4 regions of the Aliiglaciecola sp. genome follow, and region 2 is predicted to be linked to each of the others. Evidence: predicted binding sites of a transcription regulator. Region 2 holds the regulator's gene; each other region holds the start of a gene.
The links. Region 2 encodes FNR, which switches genes on or off when oxygen is low (the NO sensors DNR and NnrR bind a similar motif). Its sites were predicted from a motif close to TTGATCTAGATCAA; they were not measured.
Positions count from the first base shown of each region.

Region 1: the regulator FNR is predicted to act here: its motif matches at 1,294-1,307, upstream of clpB (ATP-dependent chaperone ClpB).
Region 3: the regulator FNR is predicted to act here: its motif matches at 1,215-1,228, upstream of ABJV04_RS05985 (DnaJ C-terminal domain-containing protein).
Region 4: the regulator FNR is predicted to act here: its motif matches at 4,256-4,269, upstream of frdA (fumarate reductase (quinol) flavoprotein subunit).

Region 1 is NZ_JBDWYG010000041.1:59,717-65,773, reverse strand. It holds gene clpB (ATP-dependent chaperone ClpB) at 1-1,217, opposite strand, end outside; gene pgeF (peptidoglycan editing factor PgeF) at 1,402-2,157, opposite strand; gene rluD (23S rRNA pseudouridine(1911/1915/1917) synthase RluD) at 2,150-3,133, opposite strand; gene ABJV04_RS13520 (outer membrane protein assembly factor BamD) at 3,365-4,132, shown strand; gene ABJV04_RS13515 (ChrR family anti-sigma-E factor) at 4,230-4,901, opposite strand; gene ABJV04_RS13510 (sigma-70 family RNA polymerase sigma factor) at 4,894-5,508, opposite strand; gene ABJV04_RS13505 (LON peptidase substrate-binding domain-containing protein) at 5,566-6,057, opposite strand, start outside.
Region 2 is NZ_JBDWYG010000031.1:104,025-110,081, reverse strand. It holds gene ccoS (cbb3-type cytochrome oxidase assembly protein CcoS) at 1-60, shown strand, start outside; gene ABJV04_RS07140 (sulfite exporter TauE/SafE family protein) at 57-722, shown strand; gene fnr (fumarate/nitrate reduction transcriptional regulator Fnr) at 748-1,485, shown strand; gene uspE (universal stress protein UspE) at 1,599-2,531, shown strand; gene ttcA (tRNA 2-thiocytidine(32) synthetase TtcA) at 2,667-3,554, shown strand; gene ABJV04_RS07120 (patatin-like phospholipase family protein) at 3,570-4,631, shown strand; gene ABJV04_RS07115 (DUF2987 domain-containing protein) at 4,642-5,271, opposite strand; gene ABJV04_RS07110 (glucosaminidase domain-containing protein) at 5,268-6,057, opposite strand, start outside.
Region 3 is NZ_JBDWYG010000027.1:4,874-10,930, reverse strand. It holds gene ABJV04_RS05990 (chaperone modulator CbpM) at 1-90, opposite strand, end outside; gene ABJV04_RS05985 (DnaJ C-terminal domain-containing protein) at 92-1,036, opposite strand; gene ABJV04_RS05980 (glycerol dehydrogenase) at 1,290-2,384, shown strand; gene ABJV04_RS05975 (Na/Pi symporter) at 2,395-4,011, opposite strand; gene ABJV04_RS05970 (CsbD family protein) at 4,328-4,522, shown strand; gene ABJV04_RS05965 (saccharopine dehydrogenase NADP-binding domain-containing protein) at 5,539-6,057, opposite strand, start outside.
Region 4 is NZ_JBDWYG010000046.1:118,595-124,651, forward strand. It holds gene ABJV04_RS15850 (DUF4157 domain-containing protein) at 133-4,074, opposite strand; gene frdA (fumarate reductase (quinol) flavoprotein subunit) at 4,404-6,057, shown strand, end outside.

The sequences.
Region 1 (6,057 bases), on a different contig from region 2:
TCCATCTGCATACGAATACTTGACGCGGCTTCATCAATTAAATCAATGGCCTTATCTGGTAATTGTCGGTCTGGAATATAACGATGAGACAAGGATGCCGCAGCAACAATCGCTGGATCAGTAATATCCACTGAATGGTGCAGTTCATAACGCTCTTTCAGTCCACGCAGTATGGCTATGGTGTCTTCGACACTAGGTTGGTCAACAATGACTTTTTGGAAACGACGCTCTAAGGCAGCATCTTTTTCAATATATTGACGATATTCATCTAATGTAGTCGCCCCCACACAGTGTAACTCGCCTCGGGCTAATGCTGGTTTAAGCATATTACCGGCATCCATAGCGCCTTCGCCTTTACCGGCTCCCACCATAGTGTGCAATTCATCAATAAACAGGATGACCCTGCCCTCTTCTTTAGAAAGTTCGTTCAATACCGCTTTTAAACGTTCTTCGAACTCCCCTCTAAATTTCGCACCAGCGATAAGTGCGCCCATATCCAGTGACAAGACCCGCTTATCTTTTAATCCCTCAGGTACTTCAGAATTAATAATCCGCTGGGCTAAACCTTCGACGATGGCAGTTTTACCCACACCGGGTTCACCAATTAATACGGGGTTATTTTTGGTACGACGTTGTAACACTTGAATAGTACGACGAATTTCCTCATCTCGACCAATTACAGGATCAAGTTTGCCTTGTTCGGCGCGTTCGGTGAGGTCCGTTGTGTACTTTTCAAGAGCCTGACGGACATCTTCAGCATTAGGGTCTGTGACTTTCTGACCACCGCGCATTGTCTCAATACCTTTTTCGATTTGCTCTTGAGTAATGCCCAACTGACGGAAAATCTCGCCTAATTTGCCTTTATCTTGTAACGCTGCCAATACAAATACTTCAGAACTGATGTATTCATCTTTGCGTTTCTGCGCAATCTTATCGCTCAGGTTAAGCAAAACAATAGTGTCTTTACTGAGTTGCACATCACCGCCGATACCTTCAACTCTAGGCAATCTCTCAATTGCTTCAGCCAAGGACGAGCGTAATCCATTCACATTCGCTCCAACACTATCAAATAGCGGCCGAATAGAGCCTCCCTGTTGATTAAGCAGAGCTGTCATTAAATGTACGGGATCAATATATTGATGATCTCTGCCCAATGCTATCGATTGTGCGTCAGAGATTGCCATCTGAAATTTACTGGTAAATCTATCTAATCGCATAAAATTTCCTCAAAAATGATTTACTCAATTAATGGGTACTTTTTATATCCAATTCAAGGTAAGCAATGAATATTGATTGATCTAGATCAGTAAATTGGCGAAAAATGCGGAGTCATTTACCCTTGAATATTTAAAACTGATAATTAGCCAGTTTTAAGCAATATGAGTTTCATAATTGTGGCTTTTATTGCAAATAAATCCCACACACAAACCGACCAGTTTGAGATTGACCATGATGCTGAGCGTAACGATGAGAATAAAAGTCGCCGTGATGAACATAGGTACAGATACCGCTTTCAACAAAGCTTGTTATGCCGATAGCGCGGCATTTATCGCGGGCAATCTTGGCTAAACTGCACAAGTACTTTCCCTGTTCCACATCGCGTACAAATGCTTCGGGATACTCTGCAAAAACTTGCCTGAGATCTTCAGATACTTGGAAATGCCGTTGTGAAATATGCGGACCAACCCAAACCGTGAGTGTTTCTGGTTCACAATTCATGGCAGCAATAGTATTTTCAATCACACCGTTAACCAAACCGCGCCAACCAGCATGAATTGCGGCAACACAAGTACCCGCCTTATTAGCAACTAAAATGGGCATACAATCCGCGGTCATCACCGCACAGACACTTTTAAGTTCAGTTGTAAAACTAGCATCTGCTTTGGCTATTTCTAACGGAACAAAATAATCTTTTGTTATACGTACGCAACGAATGCCATGGACCTGGGTTAACCAAGCAATTGAATCACTCAGGGGCAGCGCATCACGATTGAATTGCACATCAGCGGCATTATCGCCAACATGCATTGCCAAATTATTACTGTCGTAGGGAGGCTGACTCATGCCCATTTTTCGCGTGGTATAAAACGCCTTAACCCCTTTAGGCAAGTTCCAATGAGGGGTGCGAATAGGGCTTGATAAAACAGCCTCAGTCATCAGCTATTCCATGTTCTTTGGTATCTTCTTTTAGTACCGATAGTAGCGCTACCATATCGTCAGGTAGCGGCGCTTGCCAACTCATCCACTCGCCTGTTGTGGGGTGAGAGAGTTCTAGTTGAATAGCATGCAATGCCTGGCGTTTAAAGCCCCTTAACATGTTAATCATATCTTCAGAACACGCCTTAGGTAAACGAGGTCTACCGCCATATAACACGTCTCCCACTAAGGGGTAACGTAAATGAGACATATGCACACGAATTTGGTGAGTACGACCGGTTTCTAGCTTTAAACGCAGGTGAGTATGGGCTCGAAACTTTTGTTTTATACGATAGTGAGTAACCGCTGGTTTTCCAGTCTCGCGCACCGCCATACTGGTTCGTTTAGTTGGGTGGCGACCAATGGGTGCATCTACGATTCCACCAGCGACCATAGTGCCGTAGACCACAGCTTCGTATTCTCGACTAATTTCTCGAGCTTGAAGCTGTTCAACAAGGTGAGTTTGGGCTGGTACAGTTTTGGCAACTACCATCAACCCCGTGGTATCTTTATCAAGACGATGGACTATGCCAGCTCTAGGTACACTAGCAACCTCGGGAGCATGATTTAAAAGAGCATTTAATATAGTGCCGTCTGCATTTCCAGCGCCAGGATGAACAACCAAATCTGTGGGTTTGTTAATCACCAAAATATGCTCATCTTCGTAAACTATGTTCAACTCAATATCTTGTGCTTTGTGATTTTCCTGTACTTGCAACAATGCATCGATGGAAATTTGTTCACCACCAAAGACTTTTTCCCTTGGTTTGTCACAAACAGAGTCATTTAAACGGACATTTCCGGCTAAAATCCATTCTTTTAAGCGAGATCGTGAATAATCAGGGAACAATTCGGCTAAAGCTTGATCTAACCTTTTGCCAATTAACGTTTCTGGTACATCTGCAGAGAGTTTTATCGCTTGTGGATCGCTGGGCATGTAAAATTGTGTCCTATAAGAGCTGTAAAATATAATGTCCCGCAACTGGCGATTTGATTTACATTATGCGGGGACAAATGCAAACACCAGATATCACCGTAAAGTGATTTATAACAAAACGTGCATCCCATGGATCCCTAGGGTAGAATGCCTCGGATCGATGGATTACTGAAAACAAAGTTTAGCGGATTTTTTAATGCCTGCTAAATCCCTGTATAGAATAAGAGTAACATGACATTTAAAAATTCATTCTACAAACTAATCGTTCTAATTTCTGTTGCCACTATGTATGGCTGTTCATCTTCACCTGATGAAGAAGACATCTTAATTGGTAACAGAAGTGAAAGTGCGCTGTATGATCAAGCAAAAGAAAGTATGTCGCAAGGTAATTTCAACGTTGCCACAGAAATTTTAAGTACACTTGATTCCCGATTCCCTTTTGGCCCCCATTCACACCAAGTGCAATTAGATCTGATTTACTCTTATTATAAGGTAGGTAAAACAGACGAAGCTATCGCAACTATTGATAGATTTGTGCGCCTCAATCCTAATCACTCAGATGTGGATTATGCATTATACATGCGTGGTCTAACAAATTTGGATGCCGATAAAAATCTTTTCCAAGAACTCGTTGGTATTGACCGTTCGGACAGAGATCCGAGCCGCTCAAGAGAAGCATTTTCTGATTTCCGTCGTTTAATTAACAAATTCCCCGACAGTAAATACGCTGCAGATGCCAAAAAACGCATGGTATTTATTAAAAATCGATTGGCCAAATATGAAATAGCCATCGCACGTTTTTATATGCGCAGAGAAGCTTATGTTGCAGCTGCTAACCGTGGGCGCTACGTACTTGAATACTTCCCTGACTCAAGCGAAATTCAAACAGCGTTGGAAATCATGGTTGAATGTTATGACCGACTAGAACTTGACGATTTGAAAAATAATGCATTAAAAACGTTAAGACTTAACTATCCAAATAGTAGTTATGTGAGTTAATTTTCGAAGTAGCACCATTTTCTTTGAGTTAAATAAAAACCGCCGTTAACTAATCGTTAACGGCGGTTTTTTTTAGCTTGTATATTTTCCTAGCAGACTAGAAAAACAAATGGCTAAACGGGTTCAGTAAACGAGCTATACCCGAGGTAAAGTGCAATGGTGCATCAACAATAGTAAACACTAAACATCCCTCACTAGCTTCAGAATACGGAGCGTGGGTGTTGTTAGAATCCATTAAGATAAAATCACCAGTGTCATAGTGTGATATACCATCACTAAACTCACCATCAATCACTAGAGTCAACTCTGTCCCTCTGTGAGTGTGCTCAGGAACTCTGCCTTCTTTTTGCATGAAAATAAAGTTGGCTTTGCCTACTGGACCTAGATCAACAGGCGCTTGCCAAAGATTTCCTAAAAGATGTGAGAAATTACCGGTTTTTTCCACATAACGTTTCAACGCTCGCGGCACAGTAAATTTGCGGCCATCCAATTCGATTTGCTGGTTTTGACTATTTACGCTTGGAACCTCTGCCGCGGGAAGACAAGTAATATCAGCCAGCATAGATGCGAAGTCGACAGATTGCTCAGAACCACCTAGTAATTTAGGTTCATCAAGTACTTTCGCAGACTCGCTTTCCATTTGAGAAAGTTGTTTTCTACATTGGGGGCACATATCCGCATGAGCGGAAATAACCAACGAAAGCGCTGGTGCGCACAAGCCTTGGGAAAATTCTCTCAACTGTTGTTGAGAAGGATGGAAATTAATCATCGTCTTTAATCAACTCTTTTAAGCGCTGTAACGCTAATCTAGTACGAGACTTAACAGTCCCTAAAGGAATATCCAACTCAGAAGCAACTTCCTGTTGTGACTTTCCTTCTATATAAATTGCTTCTATTACTACTTTTTGCTTCTCTGGTAGGGAATCAAACATAGTATTGATTTGCTGCATCGTCATTTGTTGCTCTAACGATACCTCATTGACATCAGCGGTGTGCTCGCACAACACTGGCCATAAATCATCTGAACAAATATCTTCTTTGCGATTTTGTTGTTTACGCAACATATCAAACCGTAAGTTTCTGGCGATCGTAAATATCCAAGTGGAGGGTGACCCTTTCTCAGCATTGAATAGATGCGCTTTTTGCCAAACATTGGACATGGTGTCTTGCACCAACTCCATAGCGATTGCTTCGTTACCCGTCTGTTTTAAACAGTAAGACCTGAGCCTGGGGGCAAAATAATTGAATACTTCAGCAAATGATCGCTTACACCGGCTTTCAGCCACAGTAACCAAATGTTGAGACATTTCTTTTGCGCATTCTTTGGGCGTTGGTATGTTTGCATTTTTCGACTGCAATGGAATTCCGACTAACATGCGTATTTTCCTGAAATCAATCTAGTTCCAGTTTTTACGCGGTAAAATAGATAAGGATCACTTTACCAGTTGTGATATAAATTCCAAGGCTGGGAGACAATCTTTCTGCTTTAAAAATGCTTGTTTCTGATCTGCATCCACAGGCAGCAGCTCTAACCAGCGATAAATTACCCAAACGGTATTATCAAATTCTGGTTTAGGATACAAAGACATCACTTCAGGGTACTTTTCGAAAATTTCTTCCAATTTTAAATCAATATTAGAATCCTCCATGTCAGCTTCTGGAGATGTCCAAACTTGTTGTTTGTGACACTGGCCTACCCTGAGGTCATCTTTTGCCGTTTTAACAGACTCAATAGAAACACAAAAGTGTCCCTTAACTGTAATACCAAGCAAACCGTCTTCTAATAAATCAAAATCTTCAACAGTGACGAAAGTCCCGATAGGATAGAAATGTTGATTTAAGGTTTTATTCCCCATTGCATTGGACATGCAAATAACGAATCCAGATTGTTGCGCACAAGCCTCTTTCACCATCCGAATATACCT
Region 2 (6,057 bases):
TTCGATGATGACGTAGACAAAAAAGCACCACAAAAAGCCCCTAAAACTGAAGAAGAATGAACGATATCAGCTGGTTCTCAGCGATTTTAATTGGTCTTGCAGGTAGTGTACATTGTGCAGGGATGTGCGGCGGTATTGTTACCTCGTTTACCTTTGCCTTGCCAAAAAATCAGTCACAATGGCCATTTTTAATCGCTTATAATACAGGACGTATTTTATCCTACAGTGTTGCTGGCGCTATCGCCGGACTTTTAGGGCAAGTTGTCACAACCCAATCTTTCATCAACCCACAAGTACTCACCCTGTTTGGTGGGGTATTTATGGTGTTACTGGGGCTTTATGTGGGTCAATGGTCAAAGTTGCTCACTAAAGTCGAAAAAGTCGGTGCTATTTTTTGGCGTAAAATCAGCCCGTTGTCAAAACGTTTTATTCCCTTTAAACACCCAATGTATGCCGTGCCCTATGGTGTGATTTGGGGTTGGCTGCCCTGCGGATTAGTATATTCAACATTAACCTGGAGTGTTTCCACTGGCAGCGCAGTACAAGGTGCGTTGACCATGTTTTGTTTTGGTTTAGGCACACTGCCTATTATGTTAGCAATGGGAGCTAGCGCCACTCAAATCAGAAGTTGGTTAACACAACCCTTGGTAAAACGTAGCGTTGCAGTTTTATTGTGCTTATTTGGCTTGATTTTATGTTACCAAGGGATTCATAATTGGTAACTAATGAATTAAGTGGAATTATCTAATGTCTGATTCGAACAAGTTCAGTATTCGCTGCCAAAATTGTAGTTTTAACCATCTTTGCATCCCCGTAGCCCTGAACCAAACAGAAATGGAAAGTTTAGATGAGATAATCGAGCGTAAACGTCCTTTGCATAAAAATGATCAGCTCACTATTCCAGGACAAAAATTCACCTCATTATTTGCGGTAAGAACAGGTTCATTTAAATCCTATATTACCTCCCCTGATGGAGAACAACAGATAACCGGGTTTCATTTTCCTGGTGATATAGTTGGTTTCGACGGACTCTTTTCAGAAAAGTACCAAAGTTACAACCAAGCCATGGAAACCTCTATGGTGTGTGAGTTGCCCTATGACAAGCTCGACACTATGAGCGAGCAACTTCCGACATTACGTAAAGAAATGCTTAAGATAATGAGCACGGAAATAAACCAAGACCATAGTATGATGATGCTCTTGAATAAACGTACTGCAGAGGAACGTCTTGCACATTTTTTGATTAATTTATCCGACCGCTTTCACTCTCGTGGTTTTTCTGAAACCGAGTTCAATTTAACCATGACGCGTAACGAAATAGGTAACCATTTAGGTCTTACCGTAGAAACCGTCAGCCGTTTATTAACCCGTTTTCAAAAAGAAAATATCATAAAAGTAGATGGCAAGTTTATCCAGATCCCCGATTTAGCCTCCCTTAGAGATAAGCTCGGTGAGCATGTTTTACAAAATAAAGCCTGCGGATAGGCCTTTCCTGTTAAGTTGATTTAGGTCAAAACAAATAATCGGTTAACTGGCAAAATAGCTAAAGTACCCATACACTTAAGATGAAAGTGTAAACCTTATAAGGGAGTTAACTAATGTCCATATTTAACAAAATACTAGCCGTTGTAGACCCGACCACCGATGATCAGAAAGCCTTTAAACGGGCTCTCTTGCTGGCACAAAAAACGGGGGCCAGTGTTACTGCCTTTCTATCCATTTACGATTTCTCTTATGAAATGACCACTATGTTGACCGTAGATGAACGCGAAACAATGCGCCAAGCTGTGGTAGATGATAAAACTGATTGGCTAGCCAATATCGTTGAGCCATTGGCAGCTAACTCTTCAATCTCTGTAGATATCAAAGTAGTTTGGCATAATCGTCCTTATGAAAGTGTCTTATTTGAGGTGATTGACCACAGTTATGACTTAATTGTAAAAGGCACTCACGAGCATGACACCTTGAAATCGGTTATTTTCACCCCTACCGATTGGCATATTTTGCGAAAGTCTCCCGTGCCTGTATTGCTAGTCAAAGAGCATGACTGGCCAAGCAATGGCAACATTTTAGCGGCTGTTGATGTTGGTAGCGAAGATGATGAGCACCATAGTTTAAATAAAATCATTACAAAAACCGCAGGGATGATGGCTGATTTATTAGAAGGTAAAGTTAACCTTGTTAACTCTTACCCTGGAACACCAGTGAATATCGCCATCGAAATTCCAGAATTTGATCCCGTTGGTTATACGGAATCAGTCAAACAGCATCATGCCAAATGTATGCTTGAACATGCACAGAAATTCAATATACCCCAAGAAAATCAGCACCTTAGTGAAGGTTTACCTGAAGACGTAATTCCATCGGTTGCTAAAACCATAGATGCAGAGTTAGTAGTGATTGGAACCGTAGGTCGAACAGGGATCACCGCTGCACTTATTGGTAATACCGCTGAACACACTATCGACTCTCTCAATTGTGATGTTTTAGCCATAAAACCTGAAGGTTTTGAGTGTCCACTCAAGCACTAGTAATACATTAGCAATATCAGAGCAGAAGTTTACCTAAAACATTTGAAATTAGAGTGTTTATGTCCTTTATGAGGACAGGTATAATCGGCGCTGATAGCAATGTTTTCTAGGAATATAATGAGTAAGATCGAGTCTCTGTCTGAGAGTAAAAAATACAGTTTCAATAAACTTCAAAAGCGCTTAAGACGAAATGTAGGTAAAGCAATCGCCGATTTCAACATGATCGAGGATGGCGATAAGGTGATGGTTTGCCTGTCTGGTGGTAAAGACAGTTACACTATGCTCGATATTTTGATGTTTCTAAAAAGAATTGCCCCTATAAAGTTTGAAATTATTGCGGTTAATTTAGATCAAAAACAACCTGGCTTCCCCGCGGATGTACTTCCAAGATACTTAGAAAATTTACAAGTACCTTATGAAATTGTCACCGAAGATACCTATTCCATCGTCAAAGATAAAATTCCAGAGGGTAAAACCACTTGTTCTCTTTGTTCAAGATTACGTAGAGGAATACTGTATAAAACGGCATCACGTTTGGGGGCGACAAAAATCGCTTTGGGCCATCACCGCGATGACATGCTCGAAACCTTATTTCTGAACATGTTTCATGGGGGACGCTTAAAATCTATGCCTCCAAAACTCGTCAGCGATGATGGTAAACAAATGGTTATACGACCATTAGCCTATTGCTCTGAAAAAGAAATAACCCAGTATTCCGAACTACTTGAATTTCCGATTATTCCCTGCAATTTGTGTGGCTCTCAAGAGAACTTGCAACGTAAAGTGATTAAAAACATGCTAACAGATTGGAATCAGCGTTTTCCGGGTAGAATAGAGAGTATGTTTAAAGCGATGCAAAATGTGGTTCCTTCCCATCTTGCTGACAATCAAATTTTCGACTTTAAAACTTTAGAAACACAACAAACACCGTTTGAAAACGGTGATATTGGATTTGATCAAGAAGACTTTTCATCCCCATCCATTAGTAATGATGACACCGTAAATATTATCAATATAAGTTAAGGATCACTTCAATAGATGAAAATTGGATTAGCGTTAGGAAGCGGAGCCGCTCGAGGCTGGGCGCATATCGGAATTATTCAAGCCTTAGAAGAGCTTGGCATTGAAGTAGATGTAGTGGCAGGTTGTTCAATAGGTGCTTACGTTGGAGCCGCTTATGCGAGTAATAAATTAGAACCTCTTGCACAATGGGCTAGTTCTTTATCTGAGTGGCAAGTACTTGGGCTTATGGGGGTTGGCTTTCGTAAAGGCGGACTTGCCAGTGGTATAAAAGTATTTAAAGCCCTTGAAGAGAATTTTTGTGAACGAGAGTTTGAACAATTATCCAAACCATTAGGTGTAGTAGCCACCGATTTATATAGTGGTAAAGAGGTTTCTTTTACTCAAGGTCCATTAGCCGAAGCGGTAAGAGCATCCTGTGCCATACCCGCTCTTTTTCCGCCAATTGCTTTTAAAGGAAGATGGTTAGTGGATGGTGCAGTGGTAAATCCTGTACCTGTAAATTTATGCCGTCAACTTGGAGCTGATTTCGTTTTTGCGGTCAATTTAAGTGCCGATTTTAGACCTGAAATTCAAGCTCAATATCAGTTGGAACATGAAAATAATCAGAAGCGAACCAATGATTTTTTCAATAAAAGTCACTCGTTTATGCAACGTATTTTTAGTGGTAGATTTAAAAAAGACAGCGAAATTGATGAAGAGGATCTTGAGTCCTTAGAAGATTTAGAGAATATGTCTTTGCATGAAAATGACGAATTGGAAAATGAAGACGTTTCCCCTTCGTTAGAAATTGATAAGGAAAACCCAGAAAATATAGAAACAGAGTTCACAACTAGCAAAATGAAATTAACCGACAACACCCCTAGCATGTTAGGCGTAATGTCGAACTCTCTTGATATTCTTCAAGCAAGAGTAACACGTTCTCGTTTAGCCGGAGATCCACCGGATATCCTCATCGAACCTCAACTAAGAGACTTCGGCATCATGGAGTTCCATCGTGCCGCTGAGCTAATTGAAGAGGGACGCCAGAGTGTGAAACGAGTCGCTGCGCAAATTAAATATCAATTACGTCTGGACTAAGTTTTTAGGTTTACTTTGTTATTGCTGTAATTCTGTACGGGGCCTCAGAAAAGCTCACCTGAGCGCCCTGCTCTAACCAATCCTCACTGACTACAACATGATGTTCATCTACGTATAATGCATCCGGTATCGAGTCTCTATCAATGTTATCGAAATAAAACTGTAACCCGCTAACTGAAGGCATTAGGAATGAAAGGAAACTTCCCATATCATCGAAAAATATAGCGTACTGTTGATACAAGTCTTGTAATTCTTGATGAGTGTAATGGGTTTTCAAATAACTGGGTTTTGTTTCCAATTGCACTGACATGTCACACTGATTACTATTTTCAACCAGTTCTAGTTTAACTAAAGCTTTAGCTTGATTTAAGGCTTTTTCGGTCGGTAATAAAAAACGATATTCTGGGGTAATGGTAACCGGAAGGGTTACTTTTTGAGTGACGATATTCGCACTTTGAATTTGGCACAAGCCACCGTTTCTAACATTTTTAAAACCAAATGCGAATTGTAATGCGGGCGTCTCTTCATTATCGATTTTTTTAAGATGGCTATAAAAGCTAGAATACTCAACAGACAGCGTATCAGCCAAAGCAGAACTACAAAAACTAACCAAAATAAAAATAAAGCTTAAAAATTTCATGCGGGTAAAAACTTCCTATTAAAACGTATCATTTGTATGAGCTCTTTAATGTACTCGTCACCGCGTTCGGAGTAATTTTTCAAGCCTTTTGCTAACTTTTCAGCGGTAATTTGTTGATTACTGTTACGTAATTTGGCTCGTATGTCGCGCAACTGAGTGTAAGCCTCGTGACGGTTAATATTTCGAAAATATGTACTTACAGCATGCTCTAAACTGGTAAATTTAGCCACTTCATGAACCGCCCCTTCATTGCGACGTTTAGGAACGAAGCCACAGCCCTCTCGAAAGCACCAAAGACCGAAGAAGTTAAAACCTTGCTTGGCAAATCTTGAGGTCCCCCAAGCCGACTCATTGGCGGCCTGCATAAGCACTAGTTCAGCGGGTATCACATCAATTTTAAGCAATAAACGACTTACTATTTCGGATAACTCTAGTTTAGGATCAACACGGTACTCCGTGATCAATGAGTCTAACCTTGTTTGTTGCAAAGAGTTAAAAGGCTGATTTTGTTCAATCACACTTTTAATTTCTTTGAGAAATGTCCGTTTTTCAATAATAACCCTATTGTGATGGCGTATTGCCGGCAGTAAGTAATTAAAAAATGCCTTTTTCCTAACCACCACTGGAGAAATTTGAGAAAAATTAGGCATTTTCTGTTCAGTGTATGGTGCAATATTTTGCTCATCAAAAGGATCTAACTTCTTTGGTGGGAACAGAAAAGGGTAACTTAATACTACTGCGCCAAACACCCAGATTACCAATAAATAGAGAATACGTCTGGGTGTT
Region 3 (6,057 bases), on a different contig from region 2:
GTATTCAACCATCGTATAGATTGAGTCTTGGCTAATTTCTTGGTATTCGCATAACTCGTGAATTGAAAGGTGAAGTGTAATTTCAGACATGTTACTTGCTCCAATCTGCTCTGGGATTAAAATTAGCGACGTCTGCCAATTGTGACCATAATTTTTCAGTTTCAGCTGTTTTTTTAGGGGGAATATCTATTTTAATAACAGCGAAGAGATCTCCCTGTTGCCCCTTGTGTTTCAGTCCTTTACCTTTGACACGTAACTTTTGTCCAGAACGACTATTCGCAGGGATATTAAGGTTTATATTACCGTATAACGTAGGTACTTCGAGTTTAGTACCCAAGGCCGCTTCCCAAGGTGCCAAGGGGAGGGTAAGCAGCAAATTATTACCTTGAACATCAAATAAGGGATGGGGAATTAAACGGATATGCAAATATAGGTCACCATTTAATTTGCTTTCACTACCTGGTACGCCTTGACCTTTTACTCGAATTCGTTCGCCATCAGAGGTGCCTTCTGGAATTTTAACCTCCAATGACTTTTTAAGCTGTTCAACGTTGTTACCTGTTAAATTAGGTACAGTATATTCAACTCGTTTAACAATGCCCTTGATAGATTCTTCTAGAAAAAGTGGCACTTCTAACTCTACATCTTGGCCTTTATATAGATTTGATTCAGCCTGTTGAGACTGACGATGTTGTCGATTTGCTCCGCCAAATATGGAATTAAAAAAATCTGAAAAGTCAGCACTTCCTGCGCCATGAGAATGGGTATAGTTACCACTAGACTGCCAATCTGGTGGTACATCAAAGCCTTGTTCTTGACCACCAAACCGTTTTAATTGATCGTATTCGGCACGTTTATTTTCATCCTTTAAAACTTCATAGGCTTCCGCTACTTCACGGAATTTTACTTCTGCATCTGGGGCTGCATTCATATCGGGATGAAGTTTAAGGGCAAGTTTACGATAGGCCTTTTTTATCTCTTTTAAATCAGCGTCTTCTTTAACACCTAAAACTTGATAATAATCTTTAAAATCCATTCATATTCCTTACACGATAGTTGGCAGGCAAATAATTTTGTAGGACTAAAATAGCTGTATCACGCAGTTTGATAATTTCATTCTTACAACTGAAAAAACCAAAGCACCTCTTCGAACATTGCTGTTAATAGCAATTAAGCTATTAATACTAGTTTGAACCTCTAATAAGTAAAAGTTGTTGATGTAGATCAACGTAAAACGTGGCTGATCCTTTAAATTAATACTTATCTTCGAACTAAATGAGGCCAATTCAATGATTTCTACATCCATATTTCCGGGGCGTTATGTTCAAGGTGACCAAGCATTAAGTATTTTGCCAGAAGAAGTAGCTCGGCATGGTAAGAGTGCTTTAATCATAGCGGATAAATTCGTGACCGATAACAACGGCGGAATATTCAAAGAGCCACTATCGCAACTTAACGATTCAAAATTACAGCTTTTTGGTGGTGAGTGTTGTGATGATGAAATTAATAAACTTTGTGATCGTTTTTCTAAAGATTCTGCTGACGTCATCATTGGAATCGGTGGTGGTAAAACCCTAGATACAGCTAAAGTTGTTGGCTATAAACAAAATTGTCCGATTATACTGATCCCCACAATTGCTTCCACAGATGCACCTTGTAGTGCTTTATCTGTAATTTATAATACCGATGGTTCATTTAACCGTTATGAAGTGTTGCCACACAACCCTGAAGTGGTTTTAGTTGATACCAATGTGATTACCCATGCACCGGTTAGGTTTTTAGTCGCTGGCATGGGAGACGCATTTGCAACTTGGTTTGAAGCAGAAGATTGTCGACTTAAACGCGGTACAAATATGACCGGCAGAGTTGGGCCCTTAAGCGCTTATGCGTTAGCCAAGTTATGTCACGAAATATTGCTCGAATATGGCGTTTATGCCAAACACGCCTGTGAAAGCAGCATTGTTACCCCAGCATTGGAACATGTTGTTGAAGCCAATACGCTATTAAGCGGCCTAGGGTTTGAAAGTGGTGGTTTGGCAGCTGCCCATGCAATTCACAATGGATTAACCACCATTGCCGCTACCCACAATTATTATCATGGTGAAAAAGTCGCAATTGGTCTTCAAGCCATGATGTTTCTAACCGATAGACCCAGTAAGACAATTGATTTAGTGTTCGATTTTTGTCAATCAATAGGGTTACCCATTTGTCTTGAAGATATTGGCATGATTGATCCCACTGAAGACGAACTGTTAAAGGTGGCGAAAAGAGCCTGTGCTGAGGGAGAAACAATTCATAATGAACCTTATGAGGTCACCCATAGAAAGGTTATGCATTGTATTAAAGCCGCTGATGCCGAAGGAAGGCGCAGAAAGAAACTATGAGTCTCAAAATCTAGCCAGCAGTTAATGCGCTGGCTTCTAATAAGTGGCTAGCACAGCGTTCGATGTGTTTAGCCACATGCACTAACCAGCGATACGTATCCAACATGTTAGTCGCATCCATAATATCAAACTCATCATTGGTGACTTTAGTCAGTACTTTTTGCCTGAACTCTTGATGAGCTGCGCTAAGTTGTTCAAACAATATTGAAACTTCTTTTAATGGGGCAGACCATTGATTGCGCTGAATGCTATTGTTCAATAGCGTCACAGCTTTACATAACTGCTCAGAATAATCGGCAATTTCAGCGGGGAGGGCACTTTTAGAGCTTAAGGAATGTCTAAAAGATTGATTCGGTAATTCTTCACAGCGTTCATGTAATCTTTGCATATGATCCAAGGTATGGATCAAATTAAGTAGACGCTGTCGCTCCTGGTGATCATTCTTTTCTATGGGTATTTTGTCGATAAATTCCCGTGAAATATCGATATCAGTTTGTAATTCCACCAGTTTAGTAGTCATCGCTAAGGGATCTGTCCGCAACACTCCCACAGTTGCTTGTAATAATGCCATCATTTGCTTTTTTAACGAGTCCAAAGCTAAATCTAATGCTATAGAAGGTTGATTAAGCAGACTTTCATCAAGTTGCTCTGAATTAGTCTCATGGGAAGAGCGAATAAGCTTCTCTATTACCTTTGCAAACAACTTACTAAAGGGTAAAACTATGATAATGCCAAGTAAGTTAAAAGCGGAATGAAAAGTAATTAAAGCGACCTCGGCATTCTCTACAATTGACTGAGTTGTTATGTATTCCCAAGCCATAACAAAGGGTGTTACAAATATTAAGGCACTTACTCCAGTAAACAAATTATAAATAACATGGGAATAGCCAGTGCGTTTGGCAGCAATAGAGGCTCCGGTCGTTGCCATTAATGCGGTAACAGTTGTGCCAATATCCATGCCTATCACCAAGGTGGCCGCCACTTCAAAGTTAATTAAATCAGAATAAAGAGCTGTTAACGCCGCGGCAACGCCAGCACTTGATGATTGAGTTACTAAAGTAAAAAGGATTGCAAAACCCAATACGGTCAATTTTTGCGAGAACGTAGACACCGACAAACCTTCAAAGGCAAAAAATTCCCGTAAAGTAGACATGCTTTCTTGAAGCTCAGTAATTCCAACAAAAATTAGCCCAAAACCTGCAATTGTTAACCCTAAGGCTGCAATATTTGCTTTGGCGAATAGACGAAGCAGTGCGCCTGCAAAAATAAGTGGAAACGCAATGACCCCTAATTTGAGTTTAAAGCCAAATAATAAAACCAACCAGCCAGTGATAGTGGTACCAATATTGGCCCCAAATATTACGCCCAATGAATGGCTAAAGGTCATTAATCCCGCTCTGACAAAGCCAACGGTAGCAACCGTAACCGCACTAGAAGATTGTAGGATTGCGGTACTGATCGCGCCACAAAGAGCGCCAGAGTAGGGGCTTCGGGTGTACTCCATTAAGCGGAAACGGATGAGGTTACCCGCTAGAGATTTTAATCCGTCAGTCATTACAATCATACCGAGCAAAAACAGCCCGATACCGCCTAAAATCTCAGCAATTAGTATCCATTTATCTGTCATTCAATATGTCTGTAATGTGATGCCGAAGCTTAAATCGTAAAGCAATTAATTGTTCAGTTTTTAAAGGTGTAATCATGCAATTTTGTCACAGTAAAGCTGTAATATTTTCAAACATGCAGCTATTAGATTAGTCGAGAAATCGAATTTTTAAACCTATAAAACTATATGGGATAAAAAATATCCCTTTTAAATCAGTCAATTTGCGCCATTTGCCTAGCTATTACCATTTACTAGCGCTAACTGGTCCAGTCTTTGCTCCTTTAACTGTGCAATCAATTAGCGTTTTAACTAACTTCAACTTTAAACGGAGAATTTTATGAACGATGATCAAGTAAAAGGCAATTGGAAAGAATTAAAAGGCAAAGTACAGAAAAATTGGGGAAAAATTACCAATGATGATCTGGATAAAATGGAAGGTACTCGTAAAGAATTAGTTGGCAAAGTTCAACAGTCTTACGGTAAATCCAAAGAAGAAGCCGAAGAGCAAGTCGATAAGTTTTTAAATAGCTAATAGGTCTATTTATAAAACGAGTCACAAAGCAACTTCCGTGACTTATAAGTAAAATATGTGGTCGGCTCATGTTGGCCACATTTTCTGTTACTTATTAATTCGCAAAATCTAACCTCAAATTTTACCCCACAAAAATTGTGTTACTTCGTCCATTCCTAGACAAAGCGGCAACGTGAAATCGTAGTTGTAAAAACCTGGGTGATCGAACTTCATTTCAATAAATAAGATTGGATAATGACCAAGGTTTTTAAATCCAACTAACAAATATTTTTAACGGCATTTTCCCAAATCAATTCTCATTTCCAATTGTTCTAATTTAACCAATAAATCAAACCGTGCTGTACGTGAAATCTGTGCAAGTTTGCGAGAGTTATTGCGAAACCAGACACACAGGGACGCGTAACAAAGATGGTCATTTTTACCTAAATAGCACGAGAAGCCCTCCCATCCACATTAATAGTAATATTCGTATAATGTATATTATGTTAAATTAAATATTATTTTGATAATAAGTACTCACTGTCGCCATACAATGCCGTCAGATTTGAATCTAAGTAACGAAATACAGTTTTATACTCTCTCCCACTATTTTTTAATTTCTATTTTTCAAAAATTATTTGCAGGTAAAACAGCGGAAAGATTAATGGATAGTAAAATAAAGAATGTGTTGTAAGATCCGTTTAATCTAAAAACAAATAACCAACACTTTAGTTTGATCTGCGGTCTCAGATAGAAAAGGTTTTGAAGTTTTTGTTTGAGTCAGAAGTCAACAAATAGCGGAGACTATTATTCGTTTAACTCTTATTTTTGGAAAGTTTAGATCTGTTGAAATAAAGCGTTTTGGATGAGCCGATAATTACATCTGTATCGTTAAATGCTTATTGATTTTCACTCTGTTATTTTGCTTAAAACCCGATGAATTACTTTAATTCGATACTTTGCTTTAGACGTACTTTGAGATTGTTGAATGTGAGAACTTTGTCCAAAATTACGGATTCCAAATACGCTACGAAATATTAGTTTAGACGGACAAATGTCAAACCGGCATGTTTAACTAAACGGTCTATTAGTTCATCACCAAATAATGTGGATGGTGTCCAAAACCCGCCTTTAAGTTTGCTTGACCCCATATCCTGAGCTAAAGCAACGGCCACTTCGCCTAACATTTTACTGGTCGAGCCATAACCCGGATCGCGATCACCGGTTACCTGGGTTTCGATTGTCTTACCGCTTGCTGTTTCCCCAAAAAGTAGGATGTTAAAACAACCCTGTTCTTGCTCTTTAGGGCTTGGGCCTTCACCTGGTTGAGGTAGTTGTTTGGCTGCAAATTCACGTAACATACTGAACTCCATGGCTTTCATGCCTGATGCCATGGCACCACAAGCGACTGCAGATTTTAACCAACCTAGAGTACCACTACCTACCATCACCGCTTCATCATACCGAAAATCTTTGCCCCAAGGTTGCCCTAACAATGCATGACTGCGATGTACAATGCGCGTGTTAATCACAGACATTACAAAAGGTATTAACCA
Region 4 (6,057 bases), on a different contig from region 2:
CAAGATATAAACAGAGCAAGTTAAGGCTTGCTTTGGTGTATTTCAACTTAAAACGAAACTTCAGGGCGAGTTCAATTACATCATATATCGTCTAAAAGGCTAGCCAATTCCTTTCTATTCTCATCAACACTTTTAGAGGGGATTTTCATCACCAAGCACAGGAACCCGTTCTACTTGTTGACCTGCTCTAGCCATAGAAGCACCACCAAGATGAGGCACGTTACCGTGCAATGCTCTAGGTACTAATGACATGGTCTCTAAATCGGGTTCATGATGCCATGTCAGTTGCTGTTCTATGCGCCAACTAGCTACAGCGGTCTGATTACGCCATCTTCCAGGGTATTGTCGTAACAAGCCTCTATCTGCTGCTGCAAAATCAGAATCATTAATTCCGGTCATTCTGTTAAGAATAACCTGTTCTTGCGCCCACTGTGTTAAAACAGGCTCGCCATTACGATATGGAACTGCACTAAAACCTGTTATTGAATTAACACCTTCGTGATCTGAAAACCATTGAGAATGACCTCGTTGACCTCCCCAAAAGCCACCGCTTATATTTCTATCAGCGACCTCAGTTGCTCTAGGAAGTCGATGTCCTCTAGGTACCTGGCCAACATCTGCTTGCCCTATTCCAAGGCCCTCTGGTGAATCAGGAGCAATATCACTTTCCCTTACTCGTCCATTGGGATGCCGCTGTGCTGTGGAATGCACTCGTGCAATATCTGCATACGAACTCAGCTGTTCACGGATACTATTGCTATTGACTTCGATATGCTGTGGTGACATTTGCAATAAACGATTAATACTGGGTTCAAACGCGGCTTGCCGCCCTAAAGCCGCAGCAAACTCTGTAGCTTTAACATCAGCCTCAGCAGCAGTCAGGTTACCTGAGCGTAATCGCCCATTTGCATGGCGAACTTGGTTGCGCAGACCAACATAAATATCTCTACCAGGAAAGTTGGGAGGTAATACATCTACAATACTGTTCAACTTTTGCAACAAAAGTGCACATTGGTTACTACAAAAGTAAAATCCCTTCGCATTACCTTCTCCTGCGGGTGCTATGCCGTGCGAACCATCACCTAAATGGAATTCAGCCCTATTTTGGTGCGCCCGCTGATGCACACTCGTTTCTAACTCCCTTGGGTGAACACGTCCACCTGAGGTCAAATCGTCGCTAATAACAGATTGGTTAGGGGGTATGCTCCCCCTACCGACTCCTTCATCTGCATAACCCGCTGGTAAGTTTGCGTTATCGGGGTGAATACCTAAACGAATAGTATCGCCAACCTGTAAATCTCGGGCTCCGGTATAAACGGGAATGAAAGATAGGCCACCGCTAATTACGCCCGACATAGTCAATTGGCGAAGTGCTCTTTGTTCCTGCTCTGGCGTCATGTTGGCATTTTTAATAGCATAGTACTGACCAGCTAATTCCGCACCAATAATTCCAACATTAGTGACATTCATACCCAATTCTACACGCTGTAGGGCAAACCAATATTTAGATGTTCGCGCAGCCCTAGCCATTCTTCCAGCCTGCACCGCCCCTGTCATCACCCGGCCCATACCCAATGAGAGAGCTGAAACTATGTCCATAGATAAGTCCCAATAAAACATATTTACATCTGCGTCTGTCAATACACCATGTTCACTGCGCTCATTGTAGTCTCCAACTCTGCCCGCAATTGTCAAACCAGTACCTAACATTACAGACGCTAACATAGGGGTGCTAAACGGCGCAAAGACCAAACTTCCCAGTAAAGCAGCAGCCATACCAATACCTGTTATCCAGTCCCAAAATGTTGCTGACGCTGTGGTCTCAATTGAATCAGTTTGTCGCGAGTGTGGATAATTCCAGTAAAGATGCCCTTTGGAGAAAAAATTTTTATGATCCAGTTGTTCAAACAAAGATCTTGGTGGATCTTGTCTTTCGATTGCATTTAAATCGCCTCGAAAAATTCGTTCGATATTGCTTAATCTATGGCGAACTTTGACCGTCCTCGCGCTGCTTTGTGGAGAACTAAGATCATGTAACTTCCACTCGAAATTCTCCGGAATCACGTTTGAACCATCATTGCTAGGTGTATGGGTTAGATAGAACAGCCACGGTAAACCGTTGGCGGCATCTTCCTTAATCCCTTGGGCATTTTCAACTTGACCAAGTTGATCAACTTCTTCAGGTTTTGGATAAAAAATAGCTTGAATTTTAACTGCATCCGAGTACAAATTGAAAAATTCCCTTTGTCTGTGTAGGCGTTGCTGACTATAATTGAATTGTTCAACAATGGCTGTTGAGTGTTGATTTTGCGGAACTGCAGCCGTTAGCAGTTCATCCATTATTTGTGAAGTGCTTCGAAACTCAGCGATCAATGCTCTGAACTGTGCCGGGGTATTAGCTTCTCGAGCTTGTGTTCTGGCGTCTAACAAGCGCGTTTCATGCCCCCCAATTGGGCCCACTTCCTCTGCGGTTTGCTGGCTATCAGTGTTAGTATCAGATTCCATATTTTCTAGCCAGTTGGCAGTAACTTGGTTCTGCAACTGAGAAGGCATCTGAAACAGAGCACTTCTTTCCACGTCGAAACTATCTAACTCGAAAACAGGGGAACTAGGCTGTGCTGAACTATGGCAATTTGGGCAAGGTCCTCTATCATTTATAAAGTGCAATCGTTCACGCTGTTGACTATCTCGATCCCGCAAGCTTAGGGTCATTGCATTAAAATAATTAACGAATGAGAGTCGAATCTCTTGTATCAGTTCAGGCATTAAAGCAAAGGACTCTATCTGCAACACCCCCTCTAAAAACAGGCTCGACTGCTGAGCCTTAGCCCATGAATCTCGCATATTTTCAGTGATAAAATTGTCACTTCCGATAGCCAAATCAAACAGTTGTAATCTCAATTGAGAAGTCTGAAACTCGCCTTGAGTAATATCCTCACTCAAACTTTCAGATTGCTGCTCAAGCTCTGCACCGTGTTGTTGTCCATGTAAAGTTGACCAAGCCGCTAATCGCGCTCGTCTTTGTTGTGCAGCCATTCGCTGATAAGAGTCAGCTTGATGAGATAGGTTAATGGAATGACATGCACCAGGGCAAAAATAGCGTGATGGCAGATGATCTTGGTCAATTCGATAACCTGGTTCCCCGCTATTAGATAACATAAGCGGAAGATTGTTCGGCCATGCATCGAATATAGGGGATGCATCTTGTTCAGAACGTACGCTATTGTCTGAATTAGAGTTCGCCATAAACATCCACGCCCAATTAACCTCAGGTTGAGCATGATGATCGTCATGTTCAGGGTTGTTGATTTGTGCCTCATAAAATGAAGTATCACTGCTGTTAGGTTGCGGATTACGCTGTATTATCGAACTTGTGTGCCCCTGTTGAATTGTATGGGTTACCTCGTGTGCCATTAATTTTAGGTCAGTGGGTGATTCGTTTTTGCTGAGAAATATATTGTTTTGATTCGCAAATGCTCTGGAATGAATGGCTAAGTTTGCTTTGTCAGCTTGTTCATTTTGATGCACTCGAATAGTACCTAAATCTTCACCCAGGGAATTTTCGAGGGTATTTTTTAGATCCGCACTTAGCCCATTTCCCGAACTGGACGTATTAACCGCAGCTCGTACGTCTTTAAATTCACTTTTTAATTCGTGTGGTGAATCATTATTTGCCGATTTTGTTTGTATCGAATTGTTTTCACATTCGTCTTCTTGCGAACATTCACAAGTTTTGCACTTCGTTTGAATACCATCTGATGCCATTCGCGATATTGGCGAAATTGAGCGTGTCGGTTTTTTATCAATAAGATCCTGAGCAACGCGATCGGCTTCCTGTTCATAAATATCACACTCCCTGCCCAGACGGATGTTAGCAAAGCGAGAATGTTCAACTCCTACTTTGTAACCTTGCGGTTGAATTTTAACAGTATTAGAAGGCAAAAAAGCGAGATGCTGCCAGCGGCGATTACTAGCCGCAGATGTTTGAACTTGCTGATTCTTCGAATCTCGGGCCTTGGCCTGAGATTGCGTAGCACTTGATGAGCTCTCATTTGGCGCTTTACGTTGTATCATTAATGCCTCCATACTTTAACTCATTCAAATCGCTTCTTTCACGGCCTCAAAGTTTACGGATACGAGGAAGATGTTTACAGAAATGTAATATTCATCATCGTATTAATTATTAGTGTAGGTCACTTTTTAACCAGAAACGTAATTATATATAACCGATGTAAGCTGATAACTGTAAATTCTTTTGATCAAGGTCATTATTTGTTCGTTTAACAGTATTAACCTCATTTATTTTATGGTTATATTATCTACCCAAGGCTAGCACCTGTTTACAAAGGCGGGGTTTAAATTGAGTCAAGTTGGATAAAACACCGTTAGGGAAATAGGACGAAATGAAATACAAAGATTATGACGTACTTATTGTTGGAGGTGGTGGAGCGGGATTACGAGCCAGCATTGCAGCAGCCGAGCAGGCGCAAAAAAACGGCTGTGATTTACGTATTGGTTTAGTATCTAAGGTGTATCCTATGCGCTCCCACACAGTGGCGGCAGAAGGCGGTGCAGCAGCAGTAACCCGTGACGATGATAGTTTTGATGCCCACATTGAAGACACGGTTGCTGGGGGTGACTGGTTAGCGGAGCAATCTGTAGTCGATTATTTTGTGCGCCACGCCCATCAAGAATTAGTGCAAATGGAACATTGGGGCTGCCCTTGGAGCCGCAAAAAAGATGGTTCCGTGCAAGTCCGGCGGTTTGGCGGCATGAAAATAGAACGCACTTGGTTTGCCGCAGATAAAACCGGCTTTCATTTGTTACATACGCTGTTTCAAACCTCCTTGCGTTATGGTCAGATCCAGCGTCTTGATGAATTTTTTGTACTCGACTTAGTGGTAAACGAAGAGCAAATCGCAGGCATTGTCGCCTTAGAAATTGCCACCGGTGAGTTGCACCTCATTCGCGCCAAATCGGTTATTTTAGCCACAGGTGGCGCGGGCAGATTATTCCGCTTTAACACCAACGGTGGCATTGTTACCGGTGATGGTATGGCGCTAGCTTATCGACACGGCGTAGCGCTGCGAGACATGGAATTTGTGCAGTATCATCCCACTGGCCTACCGGGTTCTGGCATTTTAATCACCGAAGCCTCTCGGGGGGAAGGTGGTTTAATGCTAAATAAGCAGGGCTATCGTTACCTGCAAGATTACGGCTTAGGCCCAGAAACGCCCATTGGCGAGCCGAAAAACAAATACATGGAGTTGGGCCCTAGAGATAAATTGTCTCAAGCGTTTTGGCACGAACAACAAGCAGGACGGACAGGCCGTTATGGCGATAGTGACGTTGTCTATTTGGATTTACGCCATTTAGGAAAAGCCTATTTAAATGAACGCCTTCCCTTTATTTGTGAGTTAGCCAAATCCTATGTCAACGTGGATCCAGTTAAACAGCCTATTCCAGTGCGTCCGGCGGTGCATTACACCATGGGCGGGATCACCACCAATGCCAAGTGTGAAACGACCATTAACGGCCTGTTTGCCGTTGGTGAATGTGCTTCAGTGGGTTTACATGGCGCTAACCGATTAGGGTCCAATTCACTCAGTGAGTTGTTGGTATTTGGTCGTTTAGCCGGTGAACAAGCGGCAGATTTTAGTCAACAACAAGCACTCACCCCAGCGGCGACCTTAGAAGCTCAATTTCATCTTCAACAACAACGCATCAACGACTTACGTAACCAACAAGGTTCAGAAAGCTGGGTAGCCATTAAACGAGAGTTAGTGAAAACCATGGAAGAAGGCTGCGGAATATATCGCGATGAAGCTGGCATGCAGCAAACCCTCACTACCCTGCGGGCGCTAAAAGCTCGCTATCAACAAATAAGCATCAGTGATAAAAGCCTCGGCTATAACACGGAATTATTACAATGCATTGAAGTGGGTTTTGGCATAGATGTGGCCGAAGCAACCTGCTTGGCCGCACTCCAACGGCGTGAATCTAGAGGTGCTCACCAGCGCCTTGATGAAGGTTGCACCACCCGTGACGATGAGCACT